2 regions of the Kitasatospora sp. NPDC048407 genome follow, and region 2 is predicted to be linked to the other one. Evidence: predicted binding sites of a transcription regulator. Region 2 holds the regulator's gene; the other holds the start of a gene.

Region 1 (7,029 bases), on a different contig from region 2:
GGAATGCCCGGACCCTGGTCCTCCACCTCCAGCAGCAGCCCGCCGCCCTCCGCCGCCCGGGCCCGCACCGTCACGGTGCCGCCGGCCGGCGAGTGCTTGCAGGCGTTGTCCACCAGATTGGCCACCACCTGGTGCAGCCGCTCCGCGTCCGCCACCGCCGACAGCTCGGCCGGCTGCACGTCGACCGCCAGCCGCACGTCCTCGCGCCGGGCGTACGCTCCGCCCGCCGTCGCGCCGTCCACCGTCACGCCCCGCAGCACGCCGTCCAGGAACTCCCGCACCTGGAACGGGCGGCAGTCCAGCGGGACGACGCCGTCGTCCAGCTTCGACAGGTCCAGCAGGTGGGTGACCAGCCGGCCCAGGCGTTCGGTCTGCTCCAGCGCGGTGCCCAGGTTCTTCGGGTCCGGCTTCACCACGCCGTCCACCACGTTCTCCAGCAGGCCGCGCAGCGCCGCGATCGGCGTGCGCAACTCGTGCGAGACGTTGGCGATCAGCTCGCGGCGGTGCCGGTCGGCGGCCTCCAGGTCGCCGGCCATCCGGTTGAAGGTGTCGGCCAGCTCGCCGATCTCGTCCCGGGAGGACACGTCCACCCGGGCGGTGTAGTCGCCCTCGGCCATCGACCGGGCCGCCGCCGTCATGTCCCGCAGCGGCGCGGTCAGACCGTTCGCCAGGAACTGCATGAACAGCAGCGAGGCGATCAGCGAGAAGATCATGATGATCCGGATCTGGGTCTCCGACCGGATCGCCACCACCACCATGCCGGTGGCCAGCACCACCGAGACCACCACCAGCATCGCCAGCTTGCCCTTGACCGAGCGCACCGGATCGAACGGGCGGATGTCGGCCCACACCCGGCGCGCGGCGCGCACCGCCAGCGGGGGCTGCGGGGTCGGCTCGGCTTCCCCGTTGCGTTGCTGTGGAAAGGTCATGTGTCCCCAGAACTCGTCCCCCGTGCACGACCGGACCGCCGCGCGGGCCCCCCGGAGGCCCGAACCGGCGGCTCCGGGTCAGGACAGCGGAGCCTCCAGCGCGTAACCCACGCCGTGCACCGTACGGATCCAGCTCGCACCGATCTTCCGGCGCAGCGCCTTCACGTGACTGTCGACCGTGCGGGTGCCGGACGCGTCGGTCCAGTCCCACACCTCGGCCAGCAGCTGCTCGCGGGTCAGCACCGCACGCGGCTGCGCGGCCAGGCAGGCCAGCAGGTCGAACTCGGTCGGCGTCAGGTGCACGTCGCCCGAACCCAGCCGGACCCGGCGCTGCACGTGGTCGATCTCCAGCTCGCCGAAGCGCAGGCTGCCGAGAGCCGGCGTGCGGGCCGCCTGCTGGGCGCGCTCCACCCGGCGCAGCAGCACGTTCACCCGGGCCGCCAGCTCGCGCATCGAGAACGGCTTGGTCATGTAGTCGTCCGCGCCGACGCCCAGACCGACCAGCAGGTCCGTCTCGTCGTCCCGCGCGGTCAGCATCAGCACCGGCACCGGGCGCTGGGCCTGGATCCGGCGGCACACCTCGAGGCCGTCGAAGCCCGGCAGCATGATGTCGAGCACCACCAGGTCGGGCTGCCAGGTGTGGAACCCGTCCACTGCGCCCGGCCCGTCGTGGGCCACCGCCACCTTGAAGCCCTCGGCTCCCAGGCGCGCCGCGATCGACTCCGCGATGGTCGGCTCGTCCTCCACGACGAGCACCCGTCGCTGGGTACCCACCGGGCCACTGCTGATCGTCTCTTGCTGAATCTCTGTCACGGTCACGCCACCGCCCCCAGGGCTGCGGGCCGGCCGTCTGTGGGGACGGGCGGGCTCCGCGTTGTAGTCGTCTCAATCCGTCTTGGGCTGTTGCCCCGCCCGCCGGTGCTGCTCCTGGCAGCGTACGGACGCCGTCCCCGCCCGGGTGGGCTGACCGGATGATTCCGGCCGCGGACCGTCATGCTTGGCAGGTCCCCGATCGGACGGGCACGGGCCAGTACCTTACCCAAAGCGCTTGCGACCTGTAACGGTACGTGTGCGAGCGGCATATGCACGGACAGTGGTCTTCACAGGACTTACCCAGACACCTCTCACCTGCCACCCGTATCGTGGGGCGGACGAAGCGTTCGGGAGGCACGATGACCAGCGCGGAACTGCGACGACGGCTGATCCGGCCGGGCCTGCGGGCCGTCCCCACCCCCCGGACGAACCCGTTCGCGCTCGGTTACCTCGGCCTGCTGCTCGGCACCACGCTCTACGCCCGCTTCGGCGACCCCGACACCGTGCACCGGCTCCAGTCGGTGTCCTCCACCGACGCGCACAACCTGCTCGTCCACCCCGTGGTCTCCCTCATCGGCAGCGGCCTGTGGGTCGCCGGCTCGGTCTGGGCGCCCTACTTCTGGGCCTTCCTCTGCACCGTCGCACCTCTTGAACGACGGGCGGGGGGAGTCCGTGCCCTCGGCGTCTTCGGGGCCGGGCACATCGGCGCGACGCTGCTCTCGCAGGGGGTGGCCGTGGCGAGCGTGGCCGGAGGGGCGGCCGGGCCCGATGTGCTGGACGCGATGGACATCGGCGTCAGTTACGGGGTGCTGGCCTCGCTCGGCGGGCTGGCCGGACTGCTGCCGCGGCCCGGGCGGGCCGTGGCGCTGGGCGCGGGGCTGGCGTTGATCGGGCACCAGTTGCTCTCCGACCCCGATCTGGTGACTTCGGTCGGGCACCCGGCGGCGTTGCTGTTGGGTGTGGCGATGTGGCCGTGGCTGAGGCGCGGCAGGGGGCCGCGCGGGCCGGAGCGGGCGTGGGCGTGGAAGCGCTCGACGGCCGTCGCGGAGGGCTGAGACATCCACCCTGAGTCCCCTTCGCTCAGGGTGAACACCCGGAGGGGAACAACCGAGGCGTGCCAAACCTTAGTCAGGTCAGCTCAACTTCACTGACTGGGGAGAGATCATGGCATCGACGTCCATTCCGCTCACTCTGCCCGTGCTGCCCCTCGACGACGAGGTCGTGCTCCCTGGCATGGTGGTTCCGCTGGAGCTTTCGGATCCGGAGGTGAGGGCTGCCGTGGAGGCGGCCAGGGCGGGGAGCAACGGGGGGAAGCCGCAGCTGCTGCTGGTGCCGCGGCTCGACGGGTCGTACGCGGCGGTGGGTGCGCTGGCGACGGTCGAGCAGGTCGGGCGGCTGGCGGACGGTGACCCGGCGGCGCTGGTACGCGCGGTGCGCCGGGTGCGGATCGGCAAGGGGACGACCGGGCCGGGGGCGGCGCTGTGGGTGGAGACCACGCCGTTCCAGGAGTCGGACGCCGGGCTGCCGGTGGCAGGTCGGGCGGCCGAGCTGGCCAAGGAGTACAAGGCGCTGTCCACCAAGTGGCTGCGCAAGCGCGGGGCATGGCAGATCGTGGACCGGGTGGCCGCGATCGAGGACATCGGCGAGCTCGCGGACAACATCGGGTACGCGCCGTTCGCCACCGCCGAGCAGAAGCTGAAGGTGCTGCTGGAGGCCGACCGTCAGGCCCGGCTGGAGTACGCGCTGGGCCTGCTGCGCGAGCACCTCGCGGAGGAGGAGGTCAACGACACCATCCGCAAGGACGTCGAGGAGGGCGTCGCCAAGCAGCAGAAGGAGTTCCTGCTGCGCCGCCAGCTGGAGGCCGTCCGCAAGGAGCTGGCCGAGCTGAACGGTGAGGCGGGTACCGAAGAGGATGACTACCGGGCGCGGGTGGAGGCGGCCGAGCTGCCCGAGAAGGTCCGGGAGGCGGCGCTCAAGGAGGTCGACAAGCTGGAGCGTTCCAGTGATCAGTCGCCCGAGGGCTCGTGGATCCGCACCTGGCTGGACACCGTGCTGGAGCTGCCGTGGAACGAGCGCTCCGAGGATTCGTACGACATCACCGCCGCGCGTGCCGTGCTGGACGCCGACCACACCGGTCTGGCGGACGTGAAGGACCGGATCGTCGAGTACCTGGCGGTCCGCAAGCGCCGGGCCGACCAGGGGCTCGGCCAGATCGGCGGCCGGCGCGGAGGTGCGGTGCTGGCGCTGGTCGGCCCGCCCGGTGTCGGCAAGACCTCGCTGGGCGAGTCGGTGGCCCGCGCGATGGGCCGGTCGTTCGTCCGGGTGGCGCTGGGTGGCGTCCGGGACGAGGCGGAGATCCGCGGCCACCGGCGGACGTACGTGGGCTCGATCCCCGGCCGGATCGTCCGGGCGATCAAGGAGGCCGGGACGATGAACCCGGTGGTGCTGCTGGACGAGATCGACAAGGTCGGCTCGGACTACCGGGGCGACCCGGCGGCGGCGCTGCTCGAGGTGCTGGACCCGGCGCAGAACCACACCTTCCGGGACCACTACTTGGAGGTCGAGCTCGACCTGTCCGACGTGGTGTTCCTGGCCACCGCCAACGTGCTGGAGGCCATCCCGGAGCCGCTGCTGGACCGGATGGACCTGGTCCGGCTGGACGGCTACACCGAGGACGAGAAGGTCTCCATCGCCCGCGACCACCTGCTGCCCCGCCAGCTCGCCAAGGCGGGCCTCGCCGCGGAGCAGCTGACGGTGGACGAGGAGGCGCTGCGCCGGCTCGCCGCCGAGTACACCCGGGAGGCGGGCGTCCGGAACCTGGAGCGGTCGATCGCGCGGGTCCTGCGCAAGGTCGCCGCGCAGACCGAGCTGGGCGAGCGCGAGCTGCCGGCCGCGATCGGCCCGGACGACCTGCGGGCGCTGCTGGGCCGGCCGCACCACGTGCCGGAGTCGGCGCAGGAGCCGGCCGAGCGTCGCACCGCGGTGCCCGGGGTGGCGACCGGCCTGGCGGTCACCGGGGCCGGTGGTGACGTCCTCTACATCGAGGCGTCGCTGGCGGACGCGGAGACCGGCTCGACCGGGCTGACGCTGACCGGGCAGCTGGGCGACGTGATGAAGGAGTCGGCGCACATCGCGCTCTCCTACCTGCGTTCGCGCGGCGCCGAGCTGGAGCTGCCGGTGACGGGCCTGCGCGAGCGGGGCATCCACCTGCACGTGCCGGCCGGCGCGGTGCCGAAGGACGGCCCGAGCGCGGGCATCACGATGACCACGGCGCTGGCCTCGCTGCTGTCGGGGCGCAAGGTGCGCACCGACGTGGCGATGACCGGCGAGGTGTCGCTGACCGGCCGGGTGCTGCCGATCGGCGGGGTCAAGCAGAAGCTGCTGGCCGCAGACCGGGCCGGGGTCACCACGGTGATCATCCCGAAGCGCAACGAGGCGGACCTGGACGACGTCCCCGCCGAGGTGCTGGAGCGGCTCACGGTGCACGCCGTGTCCGACGTCCGGGAGGTGCTGCGGCTGGCGCTGGAGCCGGCGGAAGTGCTGGTCGCGGCGGCCTGATGACGGCCGAGGGGCCGGGGAGTGTCCACTCCCCGGCCCCTGGTGGTTGCCGATTGTGGCCCATGGCAGACTTCCGGCATGCCGTCCCCTACGCAGCGCGCGCTGACCGCAATGCCGGAGAACTTCCGTCCGTTCCTGGTCAAGCACCGCAAGTTGGTGAAGTTCCTCGTGGTCGGAGGAACCTGCTTCGTGCTCACCATGTTGATCAACTTCGCTCTGAAGATGACCGTCTTCGAGGCCAAGCCGCTCGTCGCCCTGACCGTCGCGACCGTGATCGCCACCGGCGTCTCGTACGTGCTGAACCGGCAATGGTCCTTCCGGGCCGCCGGCAAGCATCGCGAGGCTGTCCTGTTCGTCGTGGTCAGCGCTCTCGCGGTCGGTGTCAACGACCTTCCGCTGGCGGCCTCGCGCTACCTGTTCGACCTGCGGGAACCGCACGTCACCCACATGACCCAGGAGGTCGCCGACTTCCTCAGCGGCATGATCCTGGGCACCCTGCTGGCGATGGTGTTCCGCTACTGGGCGATGAACCGGTACGTGTTCACCCGGTTGTCGGACCGGGTGAGCGAGGAGCAGGGGCGGGCGACCGAACGGGTCTGACCCCGCCCCTTTCCGTGACGGCCGCTCACACCTCCGTCGGGGTGGGGCGGCCGAGGAACGGGTGGCGGGACGCCGCGAGGAAGGTCACCGCGACACCGAGGGCGGCCCAGACCGCCAGCACCGTCAGCGGCATCGCCAGCGCGGACGAGCCCAGGTAGGCGATGGAGCGGGTGGCCGAGGTGCCGGCGCCGTTCGGGATCCACTGGCCGATCGCCCGCCAGAACGTGGGCAGCAGCGGCGGCGGGTAGACGCCGCCCGCGCTGGGATTGCCCAGCACCACGAAGATCAGTACCGCCACGCCGATGCCGATGATGTCGAACAGGCACTGCAGCGCCATGGTGACCGCGCCGACCGCGAACACCACCAGTGCGCCGATGGCGGTCAGGGCCACGATCGAGCCAGGCAGCGCGTCCAGGATCGGGCCGGTGATCAGCGTGCCGCCGAGGCCCGCGACGACCGAGTACAGCGCCAGGGCGCCCAGGCGCACCGCGGCCCGGTTGACGTTGGCGGGGCGGGCACCGGCGCTGATGCCGAGGATCGAGGCGACCAGGTAGCCGCCGACGCACCAGCCGACCACCAGGTAGAAGCTGGACAGGCCCCTGCCGTCGCCGGGGGCCAGCGGAATGGTGTCCTGCACCTCGACGGTGCGGTGCTGGGCGGCCGCGACCTTGGTGACGATCAGCTCGGCGGCGCCGGAGGCGGCCGGGCCGCGGGCCTCCGCGACCAGCAGGGTGTCCTGGGTACCGGTCGGGTCGAACACCCAGGCCGCGTAGATCTTCTGGTCCTTGATCCGGGCCTTCGCGGTCTCCGCGTCGGGCAGGACGGACGCACGCACCGCGTCGTCCGGGACGGACTCCAGGGCGGCGGTCAGCTTCGGAGCGACCTCGGGCGGGGCAACCACTGCGATGGACAGCTGGTGCGGCTTCGGCTGGTGGAGCGCACCCACGTACGAGGTGATGAAGCCGAGCTGGAGCAGCAGGACGGCGACGACCATGAGGAACGCGCGTGGTGTCACCGCGTCCTTGAGATCGGCGACGAATCCCTTTGCAGGCTCTGCCATGGGCGGGCATCTCCCTATCAATCCGGTACCAGTACACAAATCGGATACTTAATATCATGAAACAGTTGC
Region 2 (7,029 bases):
GTTAACACCCGTCCAGAAGATGTTCAAGGTATGGCGGCAGTCACTATGCCCAGACTCACCCGTTCGGAGCACCTCCACGTCCTGGTCGGAGAGCCTCGCGACATAAGCGCTCAGTAAAGTTGAGCCACCTCAACTCAAAGCTGTTGACGGTTCGGGCGAGCTCGTGCATAGTTGAGCCTGTACTGCTCAACTTCTCCCCGGAGGTATTCACGATGGCACGCGCGGTCGGCATCGACCTCGGTACGACGAACTCCGTCGTCAGTGTTCTTGAGGGCGGTGAGCCCACGGTCATCACCAACGCCGAGGGTGCTCGGACCACGCCGTCCGTCGTCGCCTTCGCCAAGAACGGCGAGGTGCTCGTCGGCGAGGTCGCCAAGCGCCAGGCGGTCACCAACGTCGACCGGACCATCCGTTCGGTCAAGCGCCACATGGGCACCGACTGGAAGATCGGCATCGACGGCAAGGACTTCACGCCGCAGCAGATCTCCGCTTTCGTCCTGCAGAAGCTCAAGCGGGACGCCGAGGCCTACCTGGGCGAGACGGTCACCGACGCCGTCATCACCGTCCCGGCGTACTTCAACGACTCCGAGCGCCAGGCCACCAAGGAGGCCGGCGAGATCGCGGGCCTGAACGTCCTGCGCATCGTCAACGAGCCGACCGCCGCCGCCCTGGCCTACGGCCTGGACAAGGACGACCAGACCATCCTGGTCTTCGACCTCGGTGGTGGCACCTTCGACGTGTCGCTGCTGGAGATCGGCGACGGCGTGGTCGAGGTCAAGGCCACCAACGGTGACAACCACCTCGGTGGTGACGACTGGGACCAGCGCGTCGTCGACCACCTGGTGAAGGTCTTCCAGTCCGGCCACGGCGTCGACCTGTCCAAGGACAAGATGGCCGTCCAGCGTCTGCGCGAGGCTGCCGAGAAGGCCAAGATCGAGCTGTCCTCCTCCTCGGAGACCTCGATCAACCTGCCCTACATCACGGCCTCCGCCGAGGGCCCGCTGCACCTGGACGAGAAGCTCACCCGCTCGCAGTTCCAGCAGCTGACCGCCGACCTGCTGGACCGCTGCAAGGTCCCGTTCCACAACGTCATCAAGGACGCCGGCATCGCGCTGTCCGAGATCGACCACGTGGTCCTGGTCGGTGGCTCGACCCGTATGCCGGCCGTCGCCGAGCTCGTCAAGGAGCTGACCGGCGGCAAGGACGCCAACAAGGGCGTCAACCCGGACGAGGTCGTCGCCATCGGCGCCTCCCTGCAGGCCGGTGTGCTGAAGGGCGAGGTCAAGGACGTCCTGCTGCTCGACGTCACCCCGCTGTCCCTGGGCATTGAGACCAAGGGCGGCATCATGACGAAGCTGATCGAGCGCAACACCACGATCCCGACCAAGCGCTCCGAGATCTTCACCACCGCCGAGGACAACCAGCCCTCCGTGCAGATCCAGGTCTACCAGGGCGAGCGCGAGATCGCGGCGTACAACAAGAAGCTCGGTATGTTCGAGCTGACCGGCCTGCCGCCGGCCCCCCGCGGCCTGCCGCAGATCGAGGTCACCTTCGACATCGACGCCAACGGCATCATGCACGTGGCCGCGAAGGACCTCGGCACCGGCAAGGAGCAGAAGATGACCGTCACCGGCGGCTCCTCGCTGCCGAAGGACGAGGTCAACCGCATGCGCGAGGAAGCCGAGCGCTACGCGGAGGAGGACCACAAGCGCCGCGAGGCCGTGGAAACCCGCAACCAGGGCGAGCAGCTCGTCTACTCGACCGAGAAGTTCATCGCGGACAACGCCGACAAGCTCCCGGCCGACGTCAAGACCGAGGTCGAGACGGCGATCACCGAGCTCAAGGAAGCCCTCAAGGGCGAGGACATCGCGGCCATCCGCACCGCCACCGAGAAGGTCTCCACCACCGCCCAGAAGCTCGGCGCGGCGCTGTACGCGCAGGCCGACGGCGCGGGTGCGGCCACCGGTGCGACCGGGGCCGGCGAGGCCGGCGCCAAGGACGACGACGTGGTCGACGCCGAGATCGTCGACGACGAGAAGCCCAAGGGCGGTGCGGCATGACGGAGAAGCCGCAGGGCGAGCAGCCCGGCGACGACTCCGCCGCCGAGGAAGCCGTGCTGAAGGCCGCCGAAGAGGCTGTCGCGGGTGCGGGTGCCGACGAGCTGGCCGCCGCCAAGCGCGAGGCCGGCGAGCGCACCGCCGACCTGCAGCGTCTCCAGGCGGAGTACCAGAACTACCGCAAGCGGGTCGAGCGCGACCGGGCCACCGTCCGGGAGATCGCGGTCTCCAACATCGTGGAATCGCTGATCCCGGTGCTGGACGACATCGGCCGGGCCCGCGAGCACGGCGAGGTGACGGGTGGCTTCAAGTCCGTCGCCGAGTCGCTGGAGACGGTCGTCGCCAAGCTCGGGCTGCAGCAGTTCGGCAAGGAGGGCGAGCCCTTCGACCCGACCATCCACGAGGCGCTGATGCACAGCTACTCGTCGGACGTCACGGAGGACACCTGCGTGCAGATCCTCCAGCCCGGGTACCGGATCGGCGAGCGGATCATCCGCCCGGCGATGGTCGCGGTCGCGGAGCCCCAGCCGGGCACCCAGACCACCGGCGAACCGGACGAGGACAAGGCTGACGGTTCGTCCGACAGCTGAGTAGAGTCCCTGTGCGCTGCGGAGTCGTACGTCGTCCAGTACGGCGGCCGGCTCCGCAGCGCCGTATCGGGGCTCTTCCCAACAACACGCTTCACCAACAGACTTACGGGATTACGGGAGGTGGCGGTCAAAGGCCATGAGCGCTAAGGACTACGTGGAGAAGGACTACTACAAGGTCCTCGGCGTGCCCAAGGACGCCACCGCCGCCGAGATCAAGAAGACGTACCGCAAGTTGGCCCGGGAGTTCCACCCGGACGCCAACAAGGGCGATGCCAAGGCCGAGGAACGGTTCAAGGACATCTCCGAGGCGTACGACGTGCTCTCCGACGAGAAGCGCCGCAAGGAGTACGACGAGGCGCGCTCGCTGTTCGCCGGCGGCGGTTTCCGGCCCGGCGGCGCGGGTGGCGCCGGCGGCGGCTTCGACTTCGGCGACCTGTTCAACGGCGGCACCGCCGGCGGCAGCGGCGGACTCGGCGACGTGTTCGGCGGCCTGTTCAACCGCGGCGGCCGGCAGACCGCCCAGCCGCGGCGCGGCGCGGACGTCGAGACCGAGGTCACCCTGAACTTCGAGGAGGCTGTGGACGGCGCGACGGTGCCGCTGCGGATGACCTCCCAGGCGGCCTGCCGGGCCTGCGCCGGCACCGGCGCCAAGACCGGCACCACCCCCCGGGTCTGCCCGACCTGCGTCGGCGCGGGCACCGTCAGCCGGGGCCAGGGCGCGTTCGCGCTCTCCGAGCCGTGCCGGGACTGCAAGGGCCGCGGCATGATCGTCGACGACCCGTGCACCGTCTGCCACGGCAGCGGCCGGGCCTCCTCGGCCCGCACCATGCAGGTCCGGATCCCGGCCGGCGTGCAGGACAGCCAGCGGATCCGGCTCAAGGGCAAGGGTGCCCAGGGCGAGCGCGGCGGCCAGCCCGGCGACCTGTACGTCACCGTGCACGTCGACCCGCACCCGGTGTTCGGGCGCAAGGGTGACAACCTCACCGTGACGGTGCCGGTCAGCTTCCCCGAAGCCGCACTCGGCGGCACCATCGAGGTGCCGACCCTGAACGGACCGGCCGTGAAGCTCAAGCTGCCCCCGGGCAGCGCCAACGGTCTGACCATGCGGGCCCGCGGCAAGGGCGCCACCCGCAAGGACGGCACCCGGGGAGACCTGCTGGTCACCGTCGAGGTCGCCGTACCCAAGATCGTCAGCGGCGACGCACTGAGCGCACTGGAGCAGTACCGCGAGGCCACCGCCTCGGACGACCCGCGAGCCGCCCTGTTCAAGGCGGCGGAGGGAGCGTGAGATCCCGATGAGCCCCCATCCCGACAGCCCGCGCGGCGCCGAGGGCCGGATCGGCGCCGGCATCGGCGAGGGCCTGCCCGGCGCCGGCCGGCGCCCCGCCGGTCCGCCGACGTACGTCCTCACCGAGGACACCCCGGTCTACGTGATCTCGGTCGCCGCCGAGCTCTCCGGCCTGCACCCGCAGACCCTGCGCCAGTACGACCGGCTCGGCCTGGTCTGCCCGGACCGCACCGCCGGGCGCGGCCGGCGCTACTCCGCGCGCGACATCCAGCAGCTGCGCGAGGTCCAGCGCCTCTCCCAGGACGAGGGCATCAACCTGGCCGGCATCAAGCGGATCATCGAACTGGAGAACCAGGTCGCCGCCCTGCAGTCCCGGGTCTCCGAACTGGTCGACGCCCTGGAGGGCGCCGCCGCCACCCTGCAGCAGCGCGAGGCCGCCGTGCACGCCTCCTACCGCCGTGACCTGGTGCCCTACCAGCAGGTCACGCAGTCCAGCGCCCTGGTGGTCTGGCGCCCCAAGCGCTGACCGGCCCGACCACGAACCGTCGACATTCCTGCCCACCGGGGGGTGTCGGCGGTTTCGGTGTGCTGCCAGAGTCTTGGGAGAGGACGTGCTTCCGGCTCCGCTCCGATTCGGTAATTCGGCGGAACCGAGCGCCCTTCGCTCTATGATGCGGGCCGGAAGACGCTCCCGAACTGCCGGAAGCCCCAGCTCAGGCAAGGAGTCATGGACATGAGTACTGAGCAGAGGAGCAGTGCCGTCACCCCGGCCCTGTCCCCGGAGGCCAGGTCCCTCTACGTCCGCGCCGTACAGACCGGAGGCAGGCTGACCGAGCGCGATGCCGGCAGCCTGTCACCCGGTCAAATCGACGGCCCCTTGCAGGAGTTGCTGGCCATCGGCCTGCTTCAGGCGGAGGTGGGACCGTCCGGCACCTACGCCGTGAAGGATCCCCAACAACTGGCGGAATCGCTGACGCTGGAGCTCCAGCAGGAAGCCGGCGAAATACTCCGGCGCTCGGTCTCGATCCACCACACCCTGCAGGACCTGAACCGGGAATACCAGAGCTACATCAGCCGCCCGGAGGCCGGCGGTTCCATCGCATACGTCCAGGGCCGCGGGAACATCAACCAACGGCTGGCGACGCTGATGGCCAACGGTGCGAAGGAAATGCTCACCGCGCAACCCGGCGGCGGCCGCGGCGAGGACGCGCTGAAAATCGCGATCGCCCGTGACCTGAAATTCGTGGAACGCGGCGGCACGATCCGCACGATCTACCAGCCCAGCGCCCGCTATTCGAACCCGACGGTCAGTTACGTCCAGGCGGTCACCCAGGAAGGGTGCCAGGTCAGAACACTCGACGAAGCCTTTGCCAAACTCATCGTCATCGATCGCCAGGTCGCGGTCGTCACCGTGGGGGACGAGGAGAACCGCGATCGCGCGGCGTTCATCCGGGACGACTCGGTCATCGACTACATCGTCGGGGTGTTCAACAGCCAATGGGAACGGGCAATTCCGTTCACCGGCGACCACGGAATTCCACCCCTGGTGGTCACCCGAATGCGCCGGCAGATCGTGCGAATGATGCTGGAAGGGATCGCCCACCGCACCATTGCCAGGCGGCTGGGCCTCAGCGAACGGACGCTGGCCCGGCACATCGCCGAAATGCGCGAGGAATACGGGGTCGACACGCTGTTCCAACTCGGCTGGAAACTCGCGCAAACGGAGGGGCCGACGGCCTGACGCCGGCGGCCCCTCCGTCCTGCGCTTCAGGGCTCTACCAGTGGCTGTCGAGGGAGGCCACCTGGGTTTCGGTGGTCTGGGACGCAAACCAGTGAGAGTCCGCGCTCGCCGGGGCGGCCCCGAGGAACACGGCCATGCCCAGGAGGAGCGCCGAGATCAGGATACGGCGGGCCTTCAGCACAAAATCACCCCTTTCGGACAAATTCATCGCGAGCACCGTTCACCGAACGGCGCCCGCATCAATTGGCACCCATATGATTACTCATCAACTGCCTCGCCGTCACCTACCGGGTGCGGCGGCACCGCCCGGGCTGTGAAATGTGCATGTCGGCACTAAGAAGTCCGGTGATGGATAGAGGTGTCATCTGTCCGCCAGGCAGCCAGATGCCACCATGCGCCAGTGGACTCCCTGACACCCGGCGATGGACGATCAGCTAGTCGTAACCAAAGCGGCATGATCAGCGAGTTCCACGTCGGTCCGCTCGACCCCGAAGTGCGGCAATCTTCGGGCCCGCACCGCTTCCACCGGACAGGGCCTTCCGGACCGAGCCGGCCGAATCACCACACCCGGAGTCGACATGACTGAGCCCCACCTGCAGTACCAGGCCTCCGAGGGGCGACGCGCACGGGTCTTCCTCGCCGCGCCCCTGATGCGGCTGACCGGGCCTGCGGACAGCGTGGTGACGCTGGCCAGCCGGACCAGACTGACCACGCTGCGGAGCACGCTGCTTCGCAGTGGAGCCGCGGTGTACAGCGCCCACCACAGCGACGCGTGGACGGTGGCCGGGAAGGCGCCGGAGCAGCGGGTCCCCTCGGACTTCCGGGCGATGCAGAGCGCGGACCTGGTGTTCGCGTACGTCGGCGCCCCGCTGTCGGCCGGGGTCAGCCTGGAGCTGGGCTGGGCGTCGGCGCTGCGCAAGCCGATCGTGATGCTGGTGGACGAGGCGATCACCCACAACCCGCTGATCGCCACCATCGAGCAGGTCTCCCCCGTGCTGCCGCTGGTCTTCGACGACACCTGGTCGCAGGAGGCGCTGCACCACACCGTGGAGACCGCGCTGGACTGGGCCGGCATGGCGCTCTCGCTGCGCAGCGGCTTCTGGACCGCGCCCGGCGAGCAGTTCCCGCGTCCGCGCCGTGAGCACGCCGCCCCGTACGGCTTCTGGTCCCCGGAGATCGCCACCGGCTGATGCCCGGTCAGGCCGGTGGCGCGGCCGGGCCCTCGGCCGCGCGCATCTGCCACCCCAGCTGGAACAGCGTCTCCGCGTCGTGCAGTTCGCGCAGCCGGGAGATGTGGCCCGCCACGGTCCGTTCGGAGAGGCCGAGGCGGGAGGCGATCGAACGCTGCGTCAG

Evidence for each region. The regulator HspR, encoded in region 2, represses chaperone genes until heat shock. The targets are predictions, from matches to a motif close to TTGAGNNNNNNNNNCTCAA.
Region 1: the regulator HspR is predicted to act here: its motif matches at 2,866-2,884, upstream of lon (endopeptidase La).

What each region holds. Positions count from the first base shown of each region.
Region 1 is NZ_JBICXW010000009.1:43,811-50,839, forward strand. Features, by position in the region: gene ACGFWJ_RS18410 (ATP-binding protein) at 1-929, opposite strand, end outside; gene ACGFWJ_RS18415 (response regulator transcription factor) at 1,008-1,742, opposite strand; gene ACGFWJ_RS18420 (rhomboid-like protein) at 2,102-2,797, shown strand; gene lon (endopeptidase La) at 2,907-5,300, shown strand; gene ACGFWJ_RS18430 (GtrA family protein) at 5,379-5,900, shown strand; gene ACGFWJ_RS18435 (DUF3533 domain-containing protein) at 5,926-6,960, opposite strand.
Region 2 is NZ_JBICXW010000006.1:105,317-112,345, reverse strand. Features, by position in the region: gene dnaK (molecular chaperone DnaK) at 213-2,060, shown strand; gene grpE (nucleotide exchange factor GrpE) at 2,057-2,647, shown strand; gene dnaJ (molecular chaperone DnaJ) at 2,784-3,935, shown strand; gene ACGFWJ_RS14170 (heat shock protein transcriptional repressor HspR) at 3,943-4,461, shown strand; gene ACGFWJ_RS14165 (helix-turn-helix domain-containing protein) at 4,669-5,676, shown strand; gene ACGFWJ_RS14160 (hypothetical protein) at 6,255-6,866, shown strand; gene ACGFWJ_RS14155 (LuxR C-terminal-related transcriptional regulator) at 6,874-7,029, opposite strand, start outside.